DNA from 3 places in the Clostridium nitrophenolicum genome. Region 1 is predicted to be linked to each of the others. Evidence: riboswitches for the same ligand, from Rfam matches in the RefSeq annotation. Region 1 holds a riboswitch; each other region holds the start of a gene.
What was found. Region 1 has a riboswitch for thiamine pyrophosphate ahead of thiS (sulfur carrier protein ThiS). Riboswitches for the same ligand answer to the same signal wherever they lie in the genome.
Positions count from the first base shown of each region.

Region 1 (7,105 bases):
TTCCCTCAGAACTTCCAAGCTGTGAAATAGGGATTGTTATATCTGTCTTTTGATTAGATACAGTTTTTTTAGCTAGTACTTTTCCACCACTCGAAGCATTATATACGGTTACAATATCACCACCAATTACACCAGTAACATATATAGTGTCTGCTTTTCCTACATTATTTGTTATAATTACTTCGCTAGAACTTGGTGCAACTGAAACTCCCGCTGCCTGAACTATAGTCCCTTGAACCGTAGTATAGGATAACAGTAACAGGCATAAAATTCCTGAAAAACATTTCTTCATTGCTAAATTTCCCCCTATGTATACAAGTAGTTACTGACTTTAGTTTTATTTTTTAATGTTTCTATACTAAAGTATATAACTTTTTGTTTTTATAAAAATAAACATACAAAGATATCCGAAAAATTAAATCATAACACTCCCTTCAATTGTATATTTAGATACTTTATTGAATGTTTATTCTTATCATGAATTAAATGTGACAAATAATCACAAACTTGAACAAAGCTTGTCTTTTATCAGACAACTATCAATTACTATACTCGAAATTGTATTTCCACTCTTGATAACTTATTCATTATTTTACAAAACCTTTACAATTACGACTACCATATTGTGGAATATTATTAGATATAGTTGTAATTTGTCGAATTAATTATATTGAAATAATTAGTAAATTTGATGTAACATGTTTTGCAATAGGAATAATAGTTGGGTGTTTTGGGAATATATTACTAAAAACGTCTGTCAATGATAGAAAGGATGATATAATGGAAAAAACATTGGTGCTTATTAAACCAGATGCTATGGCGAGAAAATTAATGGGTGAAATAATCTCTATTTATGAGAAAAAAGGACTACACATATCAGCTTTAAAGATAATAAAGCCATCCATAGAAATTGCAGAAAGTCATTATATTGAACATAAAGATAAAGCATTCTTTAAAGAACTTGTTAACTTTATTACAAGAGGTGAAGTATGTGCTTTAATTATAGAAGCAGACAATGCTATTGAGTTGGTGAGGAAAATAAATGGAGCAACCAATCCATTAGATGCGGATATGGGCAGCATAAGAGGTCAATTTGCAGTATCAAAATCCGAAAATGCTGTTCATTCTTCTGATTGCGCAGAAAATGCTGAACGTGAGATGAAAATATGGTTTCCAGAAATATAATCAGTTTAATTGTAATTTTAAATTTTTATAGAATTCCTTGTTAGGTTCCATTGGAGTTATCTTAATGGCAATAGTAGTAAAGCCAAAGAATACACAGAAAGATGCACTTTTGCTTATGTTAGATATGAGGATTTAAAGAAAATACTTAGTTTCTAGTAAAGAGTTAAATCAGTACTTTACCATCAAGTATAGATTTAATTCTTTATTGATTTTATATGTATCTTTTCTGTAACTATGTATATAGAAAGTGCATTCTTGTTTTTAGTTAATATAAATGTTAGTGTTTAAATGTTAACATATATAATATTAAATAGTATAAAATGATAAAAAGAAGAGTTTAATAAAAGGAGGATATGCTTATGTCATATTTGCTTAAACCATTACAAGTGGGGACGTTAAGATTAGATAATCGCTTGGTTATGCCACCTATGGCTACTGCAAAGGCCGAATCTGATGGAAAAGTGAGTCAAGATATTCTTGATTATTATAAGGAAAAATCTGAAGGAGGAAATATATCCTTAATTATAATTGAACACAGTTTTATTACTCCAGAAGGGAAAGCAAGCAAAAATCAGCTTTCTGTTTCTGATGATAATATGATTGAAGGTTTACGAAAGTTAGCTGATATTATTCATCAAAATGGTTCAAAAGCTATTATGCAGCTCAACCATGCTGGAAGTGCAGCAGAAAAAGAAGTTATAGGAACAATGCCAGTTGGCCCTTCAGCAGTTATAAATCCACGTAAAGGAAATATACCACGTGAACTTACAAATAAAGAAATTGATGATATTATTCAGGCCTTCCATGATGCAGCTCGCCGTACAAAGGAAGCTGGATTTGATGGAGTGGAAATACATTCTGCCCATGGATATCTGCTTAATCAATTCTTCTCTCCGTTAACTAACAAGAGACAAGATGAGTATGGTGGAAGCATTCATAACCGTATTCGTATTCATCTTAAAGTTATTGAAGCAGTGCGCAAAGCTGTAGGTGATGATTTCCCTATTCTTTTGAGGTTAGGAGCTTCCGATTATATGGAGGATGGAAGCACTATAGAAGATAGTCAAATTGCAGCTAAAGAATTTGAAAAAGCTGGAATAGATATTTTGGATATTTCTGGTGGTTTTTGTGGATATGTTATACCAGGTTGTAGTGAGCAGGGATATTTTGCACAACTTTCAGAGTCTGCTAAGAAAGTTATCTCAATTCCTGTAATTCTAACTGGCGGAATAACGGAAGCAAAAGCTGCTGAACAGCTGTTAGCTGATCGGAAGGCAGATCTTATTGGTGTAGGAAGAGCTATTTTTAAAGATTCTACTTGGGCACAGAGAGCTGTAAAAAGTCTTCTTACAATATAATTTAACACACAAAAAGAAAATTGATCATAAATGGTTTATTAGAAAAAGTCATCTAACTAAAAAAGTGTTTAGTTAGATGACTTTTGCAGCTTTAGTAGGAGGAGAAATCCATTTATTTTCAATATGCTTCTCTTCCACTCAAATCAAATAAATATGCGGCACGAATAATAATTTAAACATATGCAAAATCTATTTAATGGGTATTATGTAAAAAGGAGCTGATATTTTGCCTAATAACATTCAACTCATATTTAATAATCCCTATGTTTTTTATCCTCTAATCATTTGGGCTGTGGTCTGGAAAGGATTAGCTCTATGGAGAGCTGCCAGACTTAAACAATTAGGATGGTATATAGCATTAATTATCATTAACACCTTTTGTATATTAGAGATAATCTATCTCATTGCTACAAATAAAAAATATAAGGAATCCAAGGGCTGTATATTCTAACTTTTATAGCCTCTGTTTGATATAGCCTCTGTTTGAGTAAAATATATCTTTTGTGCTCGGCTGCCAATCATCTTTTGTTTTTCTTGTGAGAAAGGATAACAGTATTTTCTCAACTATGACTTCTGTGGCCGGCGGGGCACTGCATTGCCTATTCTCGTCTTATTATACCCCCTCAATTTCTTTAGCTACAATTTCATCTTTAAAGCTAAAGCGGCTGGTTCCCCAAACTCCGATAAGTATCATGATAGAACCAATTATATGATAATATTTAAACTCTTCATGTAATATAATAACTCCTGCAGCAATAGACACTATTGTTGAAAGATTTGCAAATACAGCTGATTTAGAAGCTTCAATTTTAGAGAGAGTAAAGTTTACTAAGAAAAATGCAATAACTGAAGACAAAATTCCTAAATAAAAGATAGATATAATAAAATCCTTACTCTTAAGTGGTAAAAGGTAATTGCTAAAAGTACCGTATATCATGTGTTCACCTATTGAAACTATATTAAAGAATAATGCCGCTAAACCCATCATAAAATAGGTTATTTCCATAGGTGTAAAACTTGAGGAAAGCTTTCTTGACAGTATGTTGAATACTGCAGCGGCCATTACTGTAATTATAAGAAGCACAATACCAATTATGCCGGTACTTCCTGAATTTGTACTATTCATAAAGGCAATATAAGCGACACCTGATACCGACAGAATTATAAAAAATAATTGAAGGCTAGAAAACTTTTCTTTAAGAAAATATGAAGCCAATATTGTAACGATTATAGGAATAAGCGCTATCATAATCCCTGCAAAAGATGATGATGAATACTTAATTCCATAGGTTTCAAAAATAAAATAAATTACAGGCTCCATAAGTGCTAAGAAAAATAAATTTTTTACAGGCTTATTTTTATAGTTTACTTTGATAACTTTAAAAGTTACAAGTAAAGTCATTATTACAAAAGCAGTTAAAAATCTAAAGGAAAGCAGCGAAAAAGGAGACGCTACATTTAAAGCTCTTTTAGAGAATAAAAAGCTTAAACCAAATATAATAGATGTAGTAGTAGCAGATAAATAAGGAAGCATATTTTTGTTATAACTCATAAAGATCCTCCATTTTGTAATACTTAGTTAAATTAAAGATTTAAGCATTTTGTACTTCAAATAATATAATACAATTATATCATAGCTTAATGCAATAAAAATTCATTAAATATACAAAAAATGTAATATTGTTAATTATAATTGATGGTTACAATTGTATATAGCTATTGATTTATAATATGGTTTATGATAAATTAAACTTAGAAATCGATAACAATTTAATATTATATCAAGGGGAGCCTATAAAGATAGGCTGAGAGTGGAATGTTATTCCTTACCCTCATAACCTGATTTGGGTAATGCCAACGTAGGGAGATACGGGATAGCTGTATTTTATCACAAATTCTCCGAATTTGTGATTTTTTATTTTAGTAATATTCGCAATTTTAGGTGTTAAGTATCCTAATAGATTAGGTTATGAGGGAAGCATATATTTATTTGCTTTCCTTTTTATTTTGACAAAAAGGAGGGAGTTAAATGATTATAAACGGTGAAGTAATGAATATAAAAGAAGGTACTACAGTTTCAGAATTACTTAAGGTTCTAAATCTAGATTGTCAGAAGATCGTAGTAGAAGTGGATTTAGAAATATTGAATAAAGATGAATTCACTTCAAGAAAGCTAACCAGTGAATCTAAAGTTGAAATAATCCGTTTTGTCGGAGGTGGCTAAAGTGATTAATATTTTTGTAAATGAGAAAAAGTATAAGATAGAGAATAACACTACTGTTTTTGAGCTCAAGGAAAGTATCAAAAAAGATGCAGATGTAATTGTATATAATGGATTTATCATAAAAGTAGATTATAAGCTAAAAGAAAATGATAAAGTTGTCTTTATAAAGAAAGGTGAGATTCCTAAGGCAGAAGATATGGAAGCGATGCTTATGTCAAGACATACACCCTTTGTCCATGAAAAAATAAAACAAGCTTCCGTAGGAATTGCGGGACTAGGTGGCCTTGGTTCAAATATAGCTGTGTCACTTGCAAGAATAGGAATTGGCAGACTACTTTTAATAGACTTTGATGTAGTAGAGCCAAGTAATTTAAACAGGCAGCAGTATTTTATAAAACATTTGGGTATGAAAAAAACAGACGCATTAGAGCAAATAATAAGTGATTGCAATCCCTTCGTTAAAATTGAAAAAAAGGAGATCTTTATTGAGGAGAACAATATAATTGAAACTTTTAAAGACGTAGACATAATAGTGGAGGCTTTTGACAATCCAGTTTCCAAAGCTCTGCTCGTAAATACAGTGTTAAGTAAAATGAAAAACAAGAAAATAGTTGCAGCTTCCGGCATGGCAGGGTACTTTTCCAGCAATTCAATTGTTACTAAAAAGATAAAAGAGAACTTTTATCTAGTTGGTGATGGAGAAAATGAAGCTAAACCAGGCTGTGGACTTATGGCGCCTAGAGTAGCCATAGCTGCAAATCATCAGGCAAATACAGTGTTAAGAATCATATTAGGAGAAGAATAAATGGAGGTTTTATCATGGATAAATTAATAATTGGTGGCACAGAATTAAATAGCAGATTATTTGTAGGTACAGGTAAGTACTCATCTAATGAAATGATAGGTAAGGTTTTAGAAAGTTCACAATCACAGGTTATTACTGTTGCATTAAGAAGAGTGGACTTAAACTCAAAGGATGAAAATATATTAAATTTTATAAACAAGGATTGTATACTACTTCCTAATACTTCAGGAGCAAGAAATGCAGAAGAGGCTATTAGAGTTGCTAGATTGGGAAAGGCTGCTGGCTGTGGCAATTGGGTTAAGATAGAGGTTATTTCTGATAACAAATATCTTCTTCCAGACAATCTTCAAACAATAAAAGCTACAGAAGTTTTAGCCAAGGAAGGATTTGTAGTTCTTCCATATATGAATCCAGATTTAATGGATGCTAAGAGACTAGTCGATGCTGGTGCAGCAGCAGTAATGCCTTTAGGTTCACCTATAGGAACAAATAGGGGCATAAGAACAAAAGAGATGGTTAGAATTTTAATCGATGAAATAAAATTACCTATAGTTGTAGATGCTGGGATAGGAAGACCTTCAGAGGCAGCGGAAGCTATGGAAATGGGAGCAGATGCAGTGCTGGTAAATACAGCTATAGCTACTGCCGGGGATCCAATGTTAATGGCTAAAGCATTTTCATTCGCAGTACAAGCAGGCAGAATGGCTTATCTATCAAAACTAGGTGTTCAAAGAGAATATGCAGAAGCCTCATCTCCTCTTACAGGATTTTTACGATAGGAAGTGAAAAAATGGGTTTTTATGAAACAATAAGAAAGTTTCAGGATTTTGATTTTAATAATTATTTTGAAAAAGTGACGAATAATGACATTGAAAGAGTTTTGTCGAAGGACAGGATAAATGAAGAGGACTTTTTAAAACTACTTTCACCAAAAGCTGAAAATTACTTAGAAGCCATGGCACAAAAGGCAAGAGATATTACATTAAGGCATTTTGGAAAAAGTATAGTGCTATACACACCTATATATATTGCTAACTATTGTGAAAATAGATGTGCCTACTGCGGATATAACGTTGAAAATAAAATTGCGAGAAAAAAGCTTGCTTTTGAGGAAGTGGAACAGGAGGCCAAAGCTATTGCAGCAACTGGATTAAAGCATATAATAGTTCTAACTGGTGAGTCTTCATATTACACTCCAGTATCATATATAAAAGATTGTATAAAAATACTAAAAAAATATTTTAGTTCAATATGCATAGAAATATATCCATTAGAAGAAAAAGAGTATGCAGAACTTATTGAAGCTGGCGTGGACAGTCTCACAGTTTATCAAGAAGTATATAACGAAAAAGTATACGATAAGGTACATATTAGTGGACCTAAAAAAGACTATAAATACAGACTTGAAACTCCTGATAGAGCTTGTAGAGCCAAAATTCATTCTGTTGGAGTAGGAGCATTACTGGGACTTTATGAATGGAGAAGTGAGGCATTCTTTTCTGGACTTCATGGAGCGCACATCCAGGACATATA
Region 1 covers NZ_AP042469.1:2,545,262-2,552,366, forward strand. Annotated here, with positions in the region: gene ACZ5N4_RS11935 (beta strand repeat-containing protein) at 1-292, opposite strand, end outside; gene ndk (nucleoside-diphosphate kinase) at 781-1,185, shown strand; gene ACZ5N4_RS11945 (NADH:flavin oxidoreductase) at 1,545-2,543, shown strand; gene ACZ5N4_RS11950 (DUF5652 family protein) at 2,770-2,994, shown strand; gene ACZ5N4_RS11955 (DMT family transporter) at 3,157-4,095, opposite strand; TPP riboswitch at 4,318-4,425, shown strand; gene thiS (sulfur carrier protein ThiS) at 4,573-4,767, shown strand; gene thiF (sulfur carrier protein ThiS adenylyltransferase ThiF) at 4,772-5,572, shown strand; gene ACZ5N4_RS11970 (thiazole synthase) at 5,587-6,351, shown strand; gene thiH (2-iminoacetate synthase ThiH) at 6,363-7,105, shown strand, end outside.

Region 2 (7,105 bases), 1.9 Mb from region 1:
AAATATGAAGACCACCTTCTCCAAAAAGCTTATTAAATGGAATATATTTTTTAGCACATTCTACTGCAAACTCATATTTCTCTTTATAAACTTTTCTAGCTTTTTTAATATACTTTTCAAAGTTTCCTCCACTAAGATAATCATAAAAGATAGCCTGATCTAGTGAGGACGTGTGAATATTCCTGCTTCTTTTTACGCTTTCTAAGTAGTCTATAAGCTTCTTATCAGCTAGAATCCATCCCACTCTTATTCCTGGAAAAAGTATTTTTGAAAAGCTTCCTATATATATTACACTATTTCCCTCACCACTTAATGATGCAATAGGTGAAACATGTGCTCCTGAATATCTAAGTTCTTCATTAAATCCATCCTCAATTATAGGTACATTATGGACTTTTAGAGCCTTATATACCTCAACTCTTTTTTCTACTGACATTACTACACCGGTAGGATTATGATATGATGGTATAAAATAAGATAATTTAATTTTGTTTTTTGAAAGCTTTTCTTTTAATTTATCTATACTGACACCATCATCTTCCATGTCTACCCCTATGACTTCTAAACCATGAAGTTTCATAATTTTTATAGCAGTATTATGAGTAGGATTTTCACATAATATTTTATCTCCTTTTTCAGTTAGACTGGATAATATTAAATTGAAACCCTCAGTAAAACCATTTGTAATAAGTATATCTTTACCTTCGATATTTGCACCTTTATTACTCATATATTTAAATAAGTATTCGATTAAAGGCTTATATCCCTGAGCATAGCCATAATTTAATATCTTCTCCCCTTCTATTGAAATTCTATTTAGGAAGGATTTTTTGAACTCCTCCACATCAAAAAGACTTTCATCAGGGGCTATACTTTTAAAGGATATCATACCTTTTTTCCACTTTGTTTCATGTTTTATTATATCCAGTTCTTCTGAAGCTTTTGCATAGCTATTTATATGACTACTCCAATCTACGGTCCATTTTTCCTGAAAGTTCACTTTTACATCTGATACAAAAGCTCCCTTTCCTTTTTCCATATATATAAAACCTTCCTCTTGGAGAAACTCATAAGCATTAATCACAGTATTTCTGCTGACATTTAGAATTGAAGCTAATTCCCTAGTTGATGGAAGTTTCTCTCCACTTCTTAACATTCCTCTAAGTATCAACTCACTTATATGGTCTTTTAGCTGTATATACACAGGTGTGTTTTTATCTAATTTTATATCAATAAACATAAATTTTCACCTCAATTATATTTTCACATAAATGAGGTGATAAATAAAGATTTCTAGCTAAAAACCTATGTTAAAATGCTGGTATTATACTTCCTTTGTATTTATCTTCTATATACTTTTTAACTTCTGGTGAATTTAATGCTTTAGATAAAGCTTGAATGTATGGTTTGTCTTTATCTTTCTTTCTAACTGCAATTACATTAGCATATGGTGAATCTTTTGATTCTATTGCAATAGCATCTTTAGTAGGATTTAGGTTTGCTTGAATTGCATAGTTCGTATTGATAACTGCAGCATCTACATCATCTAAAACTCTTGGAAGTTGTGGTGCATCAAGTTCTTTAATTTTAATATTCTTTTTGTTTTCAGTTATATCTAATTTAGATATTAGCTCTCCATCCTTTAACTTTATAAGTCCAGCACTTTGTAGTACTTTTAATGCTCTTGCTCCATTAGTTGGATCATTTGGTATAGCTATTTCAGCACCATCTTTAAGCTCTTCTAACTTTTTAGCCTTCTTTGAATATACTCCCATTGGCTCTATATGAACTTTAACTGTATAGTCTAATTCAGTATGTTTTTCTTCATTAAACTTAGTTAAATAAGGTATATGCTGAAAGAAGTTTGCATCAAGTTCTCCATCATTTAAAGCTGTATTTGGTGTTACATAATCAGTAAACTCAACGATTTGAAGATCGTAGCCTTCTTTTTGAAGTATTGGTTTTACTTGTTCAAGTATCTCTTTATGTGGTACAGGCGTTGCACCTATTTTTATCACTTTTTTAGTATCCTTATTAGATGATTCCTCTTTTTTCTCTCCACATCCTACTAATGCAAAAACAAAAATTAATGATATAACAATTGATATAATCTTTTTCATAATTAAATTACCTCCTAGTATTTTAGTCTTAATAAATCAAATTTTAGTTTATCCGATGTCTATCGCCACTAACATCCCAACTTCTTAAAGTTGGGGATAAGTGGCGCTACGACCCTGGATAACGGCTTCTAAGCTTCAGATGGAGTTTAAAACTCCACCTGAATCCAAGAATCCTGTTTATATGGTTTTGCAAAATCTCTACCTTCAAAGGCAGAAACAGCTATTTTTAACGGCTAAGATGGACTTACTAGCAATTATAAGAATATAAATATTTTTTCGGCCGGCCATATTCTTATGAATTGCAAAATTAAAAGCCCGAGGAAAACCTCGAGCTTGAAACTCATCGTTATCCTCATCTCTCAGCCTTCGCTGCTGGAATTGGCACCAATGTATTATATAAAATAATACTGGTTGCCGGGCTTCATAGGGCCAGTCCCTCCGCCTCTCTTGATAAGTAAGAATTGTTATTCAATTTATTAATTTACATTATAATAATCTAAAAGCTGCATGTCAACACTTTTTCATAAAAAAATCTCCTCATATTCTGAGGAGAGTCTTTGATCTTGTAATCATTACTATCTACTTAGATTAAGTTTTAATTACCTTACTTCTTTTAATGAAATTTCTGTTATTTGATCTAATAATTCAGTAAATGACATGTTTACAGCCTTAGCACTCTTAGGAAAAAGACTATTTTTAGTCATTCCTGGAAGCGTATTAAGTTCAAGTATATAAGGTACTCCATCTTTTATTATCATATCAACTCTTACATATACATTGCACTTTAAAACCTTCCAGCAATCTAATGCCATCTCCTCTATTTTCTTTTGAAGACCTTCTTCAAACTGAACTATAATTTCATCTGAGCCACCATCAGCATATTTTGCTGTGTAATCAAAGAATTCTGCCTTTGGCTTTATAGCAATTATAGGCATCATTTTTCCATCTAGTATACAGCAAGTTATTTCATCACCTTTTATATACTTTTCTATCATAACTTCGTTATCATAGTCTAACGCTAGTCTTACTGCGTTTTCTACATCTTCTTTTTTCTTAATTAAGTTTGTAGCTACGCTAGAACCACCACTGTTTGGTTTAACAAACACAGGATATCCCATTTTGTCTATATAATCATAGTCTATTTCTTCTACGCTTCTAACGCATAGCCAATCTGCAGTGTTAATTCCTGTTGATCTTAATACCTTTTTAGTTATATCCTTATTCATACATACACCGCTGGTCAAAGGTCCACAACCTGTGTATGGAACATCCATTGTTTCGAGTACAGCTTGAATTATACCATCTTCTCCAAACTTACCATGAAGCGCAATAAATGCAACGTCTATATCTTTAGCTTTATCTATTATGTCATCTTTTTTATCTATAACAATAGGAACAACCTCATATTTATTCTTATCAAAATAGTTCACTATTTCCCTTCCTGAATTTAAAGACACTTCTCTCTCGGAAGATATGCCTCCCATAATAACTCCTATCTTCATTTTTTATTCCTCCATCAATTATTTTTACTCTTCTTAATTCTATTCTATACATTTAAGGAAATAATGAAAGTACCACTCATTATATTTTTTATGGTGTAAGTGGTTTTCTACATGTGGAGTTCCCTATTGATAATTTTATTTATTGTAGTAAAATATTAGGTATAAAACTAAATATTTTGTGGGGGTGCCTAAAAATAGGCTGAGAGGAGTTTTACTCTAACCCTTTGAACCTGATCCAGTTAGACCTGGCGTAGGGAAGCAGCTATAATATTATAATTAGACAAACCTAGTGTATTGCTTTTCTGCAATACACTTTTTTTAATTTATTAATTCAATAAATTATTACATAGATTTAAATCACGATTTTATATTACAAATTTGCGCTTTAAAAGTCTTATTCTACCCATTAAGCAGGCATCCAAAAGCTGTGATTTTGTGATGATCGCTTAAGCAGAGAACTCAAATCTCTGATTTGAAGTGAATCGCTTACTCAGCGAGTACTCATTCGACGAAAGGAGAAGGAGTTTCATTTAATAAAACTATATTATACTTAAGTACTATTTTTGAATAGAGGTGTTTATATGAAAAAGGTATTAACAATTGCAGGTTCTGATAGCTGTGGTGGTGCAGGTATACAAGCAGATTTAAAAACTATGAGTGCCCTTGGTGTTTATGGAATGAGTGTAATTACAGCAGTAACAGCTCAAAATACTATAGGCGTTCAAAATGTGATGGAGGTGTCTAAAGAACTTATAGAAGCCCAAATAAGATCAATATTTGATGACATAGAAGTAGATGCTGTGAAAATAGGAATGGTCTCCAATATAGAGATTATAAAAACGATAAAAGATTTGCTCGTAGAATACAATGCGAAAAATGTAGTTGTAGACCCTGTGATGGTTTCAAAAAGTGGATATTTCTTACTTAGACCTGAAGCACAGGAAGCCATAAAAGATTTAATATCTATAGCAGACGTTGTGACTCCAAATATTCCTGAAGCTGAAGTCTTAACAGGCATGAAAATAGAAGATTCTGATGATATGAAGGAAGCGGCATTAATGATTAAAAGATTAGGTGCCAAAAATGTACTTATGAAAGGCGGTCATAGATGTAATGATGCCAATGATATACTACTCTGTGGATCTGATTTTTTAACCTTGAAAGGTCATAGAATAGATACTCAAAATACTCACGGTACCGGTTGTACTCTATCCTCTGCGATAGCATCTCATTTGGCAAAAAACAATGATATAAAAAAGGCTATTGAATTATCAAAAGACTATATAACGAAGGCAATAGAAAATTCTTTCTCTATCGGCCATGGCGTTGGACCTGTTGGGCATTTCGTAGAAGTTTACAAAAAAGCTGATATTTCTTATAAATAGAATTAATTATTTTTATATTTAGGAGGAGTTAAACATGATTAACGCTTCAGAAGGTTTGAATTATACTAATAAAGTTTGCGAGGTATTAAATGACTTAAGAAAAAAAGTTCCCCTAGTACAATGCATCACTAACTATGTAACTATAAATGATTGTGCTAACATACTTTTAGCCTACGGTGCTTCCCCAGCTATGTGTGAGGCCTATGATGAGGTCTTTGATTTTACAAAAATTTCATCAGCTCTTTACATAAATGTCGGAACACTTACTAAAGAACAAGAAGAAGCTGCTGTACTTGCAGCTATATCTGCTAAAGTTAACAATACTCCTGTAGTACTAGACCCCGTAGCTTGTGCTGCTATTCCAAGAAAAAATTCAGTAATTAAGAGAATTTTAGAACTTGGCAGAGTAGATGTTATCAAAGGAAATATCGGAGAAATAAAATTCTTAGCAGGAGATGTCTGTGAGGTTCGTGGAGTAGATTCTCTTGATAGTGGTGAAGGAGCTCTAGAATCTTGTATATCATTAGCGCAAAAATATAATTGTGTTGTTGCAGCCACAGGAAAAGATGATTTTATAACAGATGGAAATCGCAGTGCTATTATCCAGAACGGTACAGAGATGCTTACAAAAGTAACTGGTGCCGGCTGTATGGTTGGTGCCCTTTGCGCTGCAACAGCTGGAGTATATGAAGACAAGCTTATATCTACTGTATGTGCGATTCTTTCAATGAATTTAGCTGGCGAGGAAGCATATGAAATATGTAGACTTCCTGGAAGCTTCAGAGTTAAATTAATTGACTGTATCTATACTTTATCTGAGGAAAAAATTAAGAAAGAAGGTAGGATAATATGGCAGTAGACTATAGCTTATATCTTATTACTGATAGAAATTTTTTAAAAGGAAGAAGCCTGAAAACCGTTGTAGAAGAAGCAATTCTAGGAGGCTCCTCTATTGTTCAAGTAAGAGAAAAAAATATATCTACAAGAGAGTTTTACAGAGTAGCATTAGAAGTAAAAGAAGTAACTGACTATTATAAAGTTCCTCTAATAATTAATGACAGAATAGATATTGCGCAAGCAATTGATGCAGATGGAGTCCACTTAGGACAAGATGACATGCATTTATCTATTGCCAGAAAAATACTTGGCAAAAACAAAATCATTGGCATATCTGCAGGTAACTTAGAAGAGGCACTAGAAGCACAGCAAAATGGAGCAGATTACTTAGGCATAGGCGCTATATTCTTTACAGGAACTAAAAAAGATATAGATGTTCCTATAGGAATTGACGGCTTAAGAGAAATTTACAATAAAATAAATATACCTGCTGTAGCTATAGGCGGCATAAACGAATCAAACTTTAGAGAAGTACTGTCAACAGGCGTTGACGGGATTTCTGTAATATCAGCAATTCTTGATAAGAAGGATATTAAAGCCGCTGCTAAAGCATTAAAGCTATAGGTTTTCAAGCTAGAAAATTGACTTACACCCCGGGCTATGTTTCCAAGCTTCAGTCCGTTAAAAACTTTGGAAACATAACCCTTTGTGTAAGTCAATTTTCTGGTTTGCAACTCCATAGTCTGAGGCACCCCTATGAATACTGCTAATAAGTCAAGTATCTATGTTGAATATTTGTAACTTATATTACTTATCTTTTGGTCTAACAATAAATCTGCAGCAGTTATCTCCACTGGTTTTACATAAAGGTCTTTCAAACTCTGCATTAAAAGCTTTATACAATATATCATCTATTTCACAATATATAGCTCCTATATCTTCTACACCTAGCTCTTTCCACATATCATGCATTGGACAATATGTTATATCTTCAGGATTATTTGGATCTCTTTCCCAGGAAATGCCTGGCATATCTCTTACTTTTACATATGTTTCAAGATTTAGTTCTAATCCTTTTTCCCTAGCCTCTTCATACATTGAATTTATCCTTGCTTCTGCAAATTTACTTATCGATGCCCTTACAGCTTCTTTTCCCTTCTCCTCACCTAACCTATCAATCATCTCTTTAGCCATGAAATAATAAAGTTCTGCCATGAGTTTAGCCATTCTTCCCACTGGCTCATCAGTACTTCTTATTTTA
Region 2 covers NZ_AP042469.1:629,775-636,879, reverse strand. Annotated here, with positions in the region: gene pdxR (MocR-like pyridoxine biosynthesis transcription factor PdxR) at 1-1,240, opposite strand, end outside; gene ACZ5N4_RS02865 (MetQ/NlpA family ABC transporter substrate-binding protein) at 1,311-2,123, opposite strand; SAM riboswitch class I at 2,470-2,577, opposite strand; gene ACZ5N4_RS02860 (D-alanine--D-alanine ligase) at 2,720-3,622, opposite strand; TPP riboswitch at 3,793-3,896, shown strand; gene thiD (bifunctional hydroxymethylpyrimidine kinase/phosphomethylpyrimidine kinase) at 4,204-5,007, shown strand; gene thiM (hydroxyethylthiazole kinase) at 5,042-5,866, shown strand; gene thiE (thiamine phosphate synthase) at 5,857-6,468, shown strand; gene ACZ5N4_RS02840 (L-2-amino-thiazoline-4-carboxylic acid hydrolase) at 6,652-7,105, opposite strand, start outside.
Region 2: linked by a shared signal. The riboswitch ahead of thiD (bifunctional hydroxymethylpyrimidine kinase/phosphomethylpyrimidine kinase) and the one ahead of thiS (sulfur carrier protein ThiS) in region 1 are both predicted to bind thiamine pyrophosphate.

Region 3 (7,105 bases), 2.3 Mb from region 1:
TAATCCTGCTGAGTTACTATTTTGATCAGTGCTACCTTTTGTAATTACAAAAACAAATCTAAGAGTATCAATATCTTCCACATTAATATCCATGTTTACAAGATCATCAAGAGAATTTACCTTATACTCCTTTATTAAAGCGTCATCCCCATAAACCTTAAGAATGCCTTCATTACCATATCGAGTTATACCGACCTTTCCAGTTATACTAGTATATTTTTGGTTAAGGTTAAAACTCATATATGTATTTAAGTTTGAATTATAGGAATTTGCCATTTGAAATCCATAATAGGTTTTGCTGCCGCAAGTAAAATTATCTTGTTTATAGAAATCTCGGTTATTAGGATCAAAGGCAGCATAATGAGGTGTTAACACTTCATTTAAGTAAGGGTGCTCTTTTAAGTTACCAAATGAATTTAGAAGATTATTAGATACTGAACCTTCACCGCCTAGAACTGTAATATGTTTTATATCTGAAAATTTTGAGTTAATTAGTTTGCTTGTTGCAATAGGAATAGGATCTTTTATTAGTATTATTGGTGAAGAGGTTTTTGCAGCTATTACAGATGCACTTAGACCATCCGCAAAACCTTCTCCAGAGGCTATATAGGTTTCAGTAAAATTTAATTCATTGTTAAACTTATGTATAACATTAGAGTTTCTCTCATATGCGTCAGTTCCGTCTATTCTTACGGCATTAGGAAGTTGATTAACTACAGTATCACTAATCAAGTCTTTCCCAGCAACTACATGAGTTTTCACTGATTTATTCTCATCAAAATAACTTTTAATATTGTCAGAGATCACATCACTTGGTGGAACTAAAACAATAGGTGCTTCTTTTTTCGCTGCTATTGAAGATATTGATAATGCATCTTTAAAGTCTTCTCCTGTTGTAACAAATACTTCTGAAGGTACAGGAAGTTTTTTAGCAACCTTTATTGAAGTTTCATATCTATCTTGTCCACTGATACGAGTAGTGGAAATTCTCATACCAGTCAGTGTTCTTTCTACTTCATTTGGTATTACACCAGTTCCTCCAATTATGAATACTTGCTTTACACCACGTTTCTTTAAAAGATCTATAGTATTATTGTCTAAGTAAGATTGGTTGTTGCTATTTACAGGAAGCAAGATAATTGGAGCATCATAGTGCTTTGCTAGTGGAGCAGCACTAAGAGAATCTGGGTAATTACCACCAGATACTAAAACTGCATAGTTAAAATCACCTATTATATTTCTATAAATTAATTTTCTACAAGTTTCATATCTATCTTGTCCACCTTGATGAGTATAATATACTGTGCTATCTGCGGCATGAGCACTAGTTAGGGTAAAAATGAAAATAATACTGAATACTAGTGCTATAGTTAAATTAATAAACTTAAATTTTTTCATCCCAAATATCCTCCCTTTTATTGTGTTAACTAAATTGTACCATATAATTAAGTATGTGGTAAATAGCAAGTTCGAGCAAGCCCTCTAAGCGAAAATGGGACATTTGAATATACTACATGGCAGGAATAACAGATAAAAGTCTAATGTTATAAAAAAGTCTTAATAAAAGACCCATTGAGGAAAATTTATCCTGAATGGGTCCTTTTCAAATATTGTGTAAATTTATTTTTTATATTTAATTTTGAGGTATATTTCTAGTTAACATTGTAGATAGCTGCTTTACTGGAAGTAAGGCTATTATTACCATACATATAGCTCCTTCAACTCCTATAAATATACCATTTACAACTAGTGAGTATAAAACTGGAGACATACCTTTAGGGGCAAAACTACCGAAGAATACTACTCCAGATATAAAGTGACATAAGAATCGTGTAAACAAGGCTATAAATGTCCCTAAAAGCTTATTATTTTTGAAATGGCCTGCAAGTCCTAATGCCATAAATGGTAAAGGGTAATCAAATAAAACTTGTACAGGGTGAAGTATATATGGATCCAAAATTAATGTTATTATTCCATATAAAAAACCCGTGAGGAATCCTACTTCAGAACCATAGAATATAGCCATTAAGATAATAGGAATCATACTTCCTAGAGTAACACTACCACCTTGAGGTAAGTGATATATTCTAAAAATCTTAAGTACGGTAGCTAACGCTAAAGCAATGCCTATTTGTGCAATTAAATGGGTAGTAAATTTTACTTTTTTTACTTTGGCTATAAATACAATGATAAGAATCAATCCAAGAAGTGCAAAAATAGATGTTGGATGTGATATAATTTCTAGAAAATTTTTATATAAAGACATAAAAAATACCTCCTTTGTACCATTGAGGTACCTGTATAACAAGAAATCCTATTCTTGTGGAATACGATTAGTATTTTAGAGAACATCGCTTTCCTACGCTGGCATTATCCAGATCAGGTACAAGGGTTAATAAAAAAGTTTATTTCTCAGCCGTTAAGGCACCCCTAGCACTAAATGTTTAATTATTTACTGATTATATTATAGTATATAACACAGAAGGTTTCAACAATCCTCTAGTTAAAGCTTGTGTCAATTTCTAGTGGACAATTTCATTTTCCAAATGAAAATAAAAAAAGAAATTTACAATGAAAAATAAGATATAAAACATAAAATTATGGGGAATTATAAATATACTAACTATAATTATAAAACTTTTAAGTTGATATAAATATATGTTATAGATACAGTGTACTATGGCTTTCTTCATATAGGAGGCATTATTATGAACAAGAAAAGTAAAAAAAGATCCCTAATTTCTATATTTATGATATTGGTTTTAAGTATATCTTCATTGATAATCCCAATTAATGCTAAATCAGAACAGATTATAAGAATAAGTGGTGTCGACAGATATGCTACTGCAGCACAAGTTGCTGTAGCAAATTGGCCAACTAGTGATACGGTGGTATTGGTATCTGGTGAAGGTTATGCAGATGCAGTAAGTGCAGTGGTTTTAGCAAAGAAATTAAATGTGCCAATACTTTTAACTCAATCCAATTCTCTAAACAATGATACTAAAAATGCACTAAGTTCTTTAAAAACAAAAAATATATATATTGTAGGAGGTAACGCATCAGTCTCCGAATCCGTAAGAAGAGGATTAAGATCTCAATATAGATTGACAGAACTTAAAGGTAACAGCAGGTATGAAACTAATGCAGCAGTTGCTAGAGAATTACTATCTCTTGGAGTAAGTTCAAGTGATGTTTTATTAGTTGGAGGAGAAGGTTTTTGTGATGCTCTATCAGTAGCTCCTATAGCAGCTTCTAAAGGGCAGATACTATTATTAGGGAGTAACAATATTGATGATATAAAACCTATTATAGATTTTGTCAAAACTAATAATTCTGCCGTAACAATTATTGGAACTAAAAATATTATAAGTGATAACATACTGAGTATTCTTGGAAAAGCTAAAAGAATTGATGGAGGACAAAATAGATTTAATACTAATCAAAAAATTTTAGAGGTAACTAACAGTTACAAATAAGTTATAAGAAGTCATAAAATATTAACAATAATTATAACTTAGAAAATTGTTGACAGCCTCCCATGTTCGTAAAGAGCATGGAGTGATGTATGAAATACATCCAAAATCCTTTGAATTGCTGGAAACCCCTAAAGCTAACTAAACTACAACGTAAGGATGAAATAAGCCTAAGCGTGATAGTTACGAAAGTGGAAAAAATTAGTTAGATAGCATAAGGTTAAATCCTAAGTGCAAATAAACCGAAAGGTTTTAATAATGGGCAATCAGCAGGTAAGCCTCGAAAAGAGGAAACTTCAACGACTATCCTGTGATGGGAGTACATTACAAGCTATTGGTAGTGGAAGTGGAGGACACCGATTAGGTGGTGATATAGTCTACGCTCATATGAAAGTATGAGAAGTTCATAAGTTTTACAAGACTTTGAGAACTGCTTAGTAGTAGCGATACTAGGTGAATGAGCATAAAACTTGTAACAAGTTATAAATATATAAAGATAATCTATAAGTGATAATGTAATCTTTTTAAAACTTACCTCATTATTATAATACCTAATAATTGGGAGATAATAATACTAGAAAGTGAGGTGAGAATATGATTAAAGCAATAAAAATAAGATTAAAGCCAACTAATGAACAGGAAATATTAATGTTTAAATCTGTAGGTTGTGCAAGGTTTGCATACAACTGGGGTTTAGCAAAATGGGAAGAAATGAATAAGCAAGGGATTAGACCTTCAAAAGTAAAAATAAGAACTGAATTTAATAATATAATTAAAAAAGATAGTAATTATGTATGGTTAAAGGAAGTATCTGCACAGGTTATGCAGCAAGTTTTTGAGGATTTAAATGATGCTTATAACAATTTCTTTAAGGGAATATCTAAGCATCCTAAATTTAGAAGTAAGAAAAAATCTAAAAAATCCTTTTATGTTAGATATGATGCTATTAAATTCAAAGATGGAACAGTTAATATAGAGAAAATAGGTAAGGTTAAATATAAAACAAATTATAAAATACCTATTTTACCTAAATATAATAATCCAAGATGTGAATTTGACGGCAAGTATTGGTATCTAACATTGAGCTTTGAACACAACGAAAACCAAGTTGAGTTAAATAAGGATTTATCTATTGGAATTGACTTAGGAATCAAGAATTTAGCAGTTATAAATTGTTTAGATAAACCAATAAAAAACATTAATAAATCTATGAAGGTTAGAAAGCTAAAAAAGAAATTAAAAAGATTACAAAGGCAAGTATCAAGAAAATATGAAGCAAATAAAAAAGGTAAGGAATTTGTTAAGACTAAAAACATAATAAAACTTGAAAAACAAATTAAACTTATCTATAGAAAGTTAAACAATATAAGACTTAACCATATTCATCAAGCCACTAATAAAATAGTTAAATTAAAGCCATATAGAGTTATTATGGAGGATTTAAATATCAGTGGGATGATGAAAAATAAACATTTATCAGAAAGCATACAAGAACAAAAATTCTATGAGTTTATTAGGCAGATAAAATATAAGTGTGAGTTTAATGGAATAGAGTTTGTTCAAGCAGATAGATTCTATTCTTCAAGTAAAATTTGCAGTTGTTGTGGAAATAAAAAAGAAGATTTAAAGCTAAAGGATAGAATTTATGTATGCGATAAATGTGGATCAGAACTAGATAGAGACAAAAACGCTTCAATTAATCTTGGTAATTATAAATTAGCGTAGTATCACTAAAAAGATAATGCTAATGTGTACCCTGCGTTGTAGGGGAATTTAAGCCCTTGGAGAACTATACCAAACTAAAGTAGATTGTATAAATAATTGAAATAGGGTTCGCAGGTAATGCCATAAAAATGATCAGCGAATAGGGAAGATTATTGGGTAACTATAATCAAAATAAAATTTATATATTTATAACTTTTTATAAGTTTTATGCAACGGCTTTTAAAGGTATTATTAAAACAGATAGGATGTATGTTGCCAATGCATCGGGCGAAGGTTTTCCAGACTCCTTAGTTGCCTCTGCTTTAGCGGGAAAATATAATTCTCCACTTATACTTTTAGACACTGAAGGCTCACCAGATACTTCAAATGCCATTAGTTATATTAAAGATAATAAAAGTAATAACACTAATGTAAGTGTCATAGGTGGAACTGGAGTTGTTTCAGATGCAACCTTTAATCGTATAAAGTCTGCAATTTCTACGGTGGCATTTAATGAAGAAATAACTTCTGTAGAAACTGTAATTAATCAAGTTGTCGACATAAGAACTAGTAATCAAGCTTTAAGGTTTACTGTTAACGGCGGGAAGTACGTCCCAATAGAAAGTATAGTCAGCGCTGGCTATAGTCTTACTTTTGTCACTGACAGCCCAGTATTTAGCTATGATACAAGTACGGATAAATCTCAAACAAGCAAAAATGGTATATTAGATAATACTGCTTTAACATATTTTTATTATGGAAGTACTGCAAATACTAGCACTGTTTTAAAGGATAATTTTAAATATCAAGTTCAAGTTTATAAAGGTGGAGCTCTAGTAGCATCTTCTGATTTAACTAGAGTTGATATTATTGATAGAAATACTACTGCGGCTCTCATAACAGATTATACAATAAGATTTCTCAGAAGGGACACTACAGGAGGATATGTTCCAATTAATAGTGGTGATAGGACAGCTGCAACTACATCAAGTAACCTATCTACAAAGGTTACAAGTGGAAAACTAGTTGAAGGGGAGAAAGCTTCTGTTAGTGAGGTTAAAGGGGCTTTAATAAATGGTGAAACTAAAGTAATAGTAAAGAATCTTAAGTTCTATAGTTCAAATCCATTTGTTGCAACAGTAGATGAGAATAGCGGTATTATAACTGCTAATAGTAGTGGAAATTTTAATCTTACAATTAAATCTGGAGATACACATAAAGATATTCCTATGGTTGTAGTAAGAGAAAGTAGAATAGTTAGTAGTGTTTCTGCTAGTGTTTCTTCAATTAGACTAGGGAAAAATGCTAATATTATGGTCTATATAAGGTCTTTAGATCAATACGGAGATGACATACAAGGTACTGTTATAGTTCCTACGGTATCTAATTCTACAGTGACTAATACAGAAACCACAAAGGATACAGAGTATGCAGTTAGATATGTAAAAAATCAGAATGGAGAGCGTATAGCCTATGAAAGAGTAGTAGCTCAGCCTAACATTGATGGTAAAGCTATAATTGAAGTTATAAATAATGCTAATACTCCAAATACAGGAGAAGGAGTATTAAATATAGTTAACAATAGAGGAGCAACCCTTTTAAGTATTCCGCTTACAGTTACTCCGTCAGTAGTAGTTAGCAGTACTAAACTTGAAGCTGCAAAGGATGGAGAATCAGAAAATTTAACATTAGACTTAAATCCACAGGGAGCAAAGGAAAAAAGTGATAGGTATGTTAGGCTTACTCTAAATAAATATTCTGCAGATGGAGTTTCTCTTGGCACGGTAACTAGTAACAGTGAGGATTTTGGAAAGTATAAGTTTTATATTACACAGAATATAAATAATAAAATATTCGATGATTCAAAGGCTACTGATAAATCGCTTATACCAATTGACATAAATCCAGAGGGAAGTATTATAGTAACT
Region 3 covers NZ_AP042469.1:232,614-239,718, forward strand. Annotated here, with positions in the region: gene ACZ5N4_RS01110 (cell wall-binding repeat-containing protein) at 1-1,398, opposite strand, end outside; gene thiT (energy-coupled thiamine transporter ThiT) at 1,634-2,266, opposite strand; TPP riboswitch at 2,340-2,442, opposite strand; gene ACZ5N4_RS01120 (cell wall-binding repeat-containing protein) at 2,709-3,476, shown strand; gene ACZ5N4_RS01125 (RNA-guided endonuclease InsQ/TnpB family protein) at 4,068-5,198, shown strand; gene ACZ5N4_RS01130 (cell wall-binding repeat-containing protein) at 5,351-7,105, shown strand, end outside.
Region 3: linked by a shared signal. The riboswitch ahead of thiT (energy-coupled thiamine transporter ThiT) and the one ahead of thiS (sulfur carrier protein ThiS) in region 1 are both predicted to bind thiamine pyrophosphate.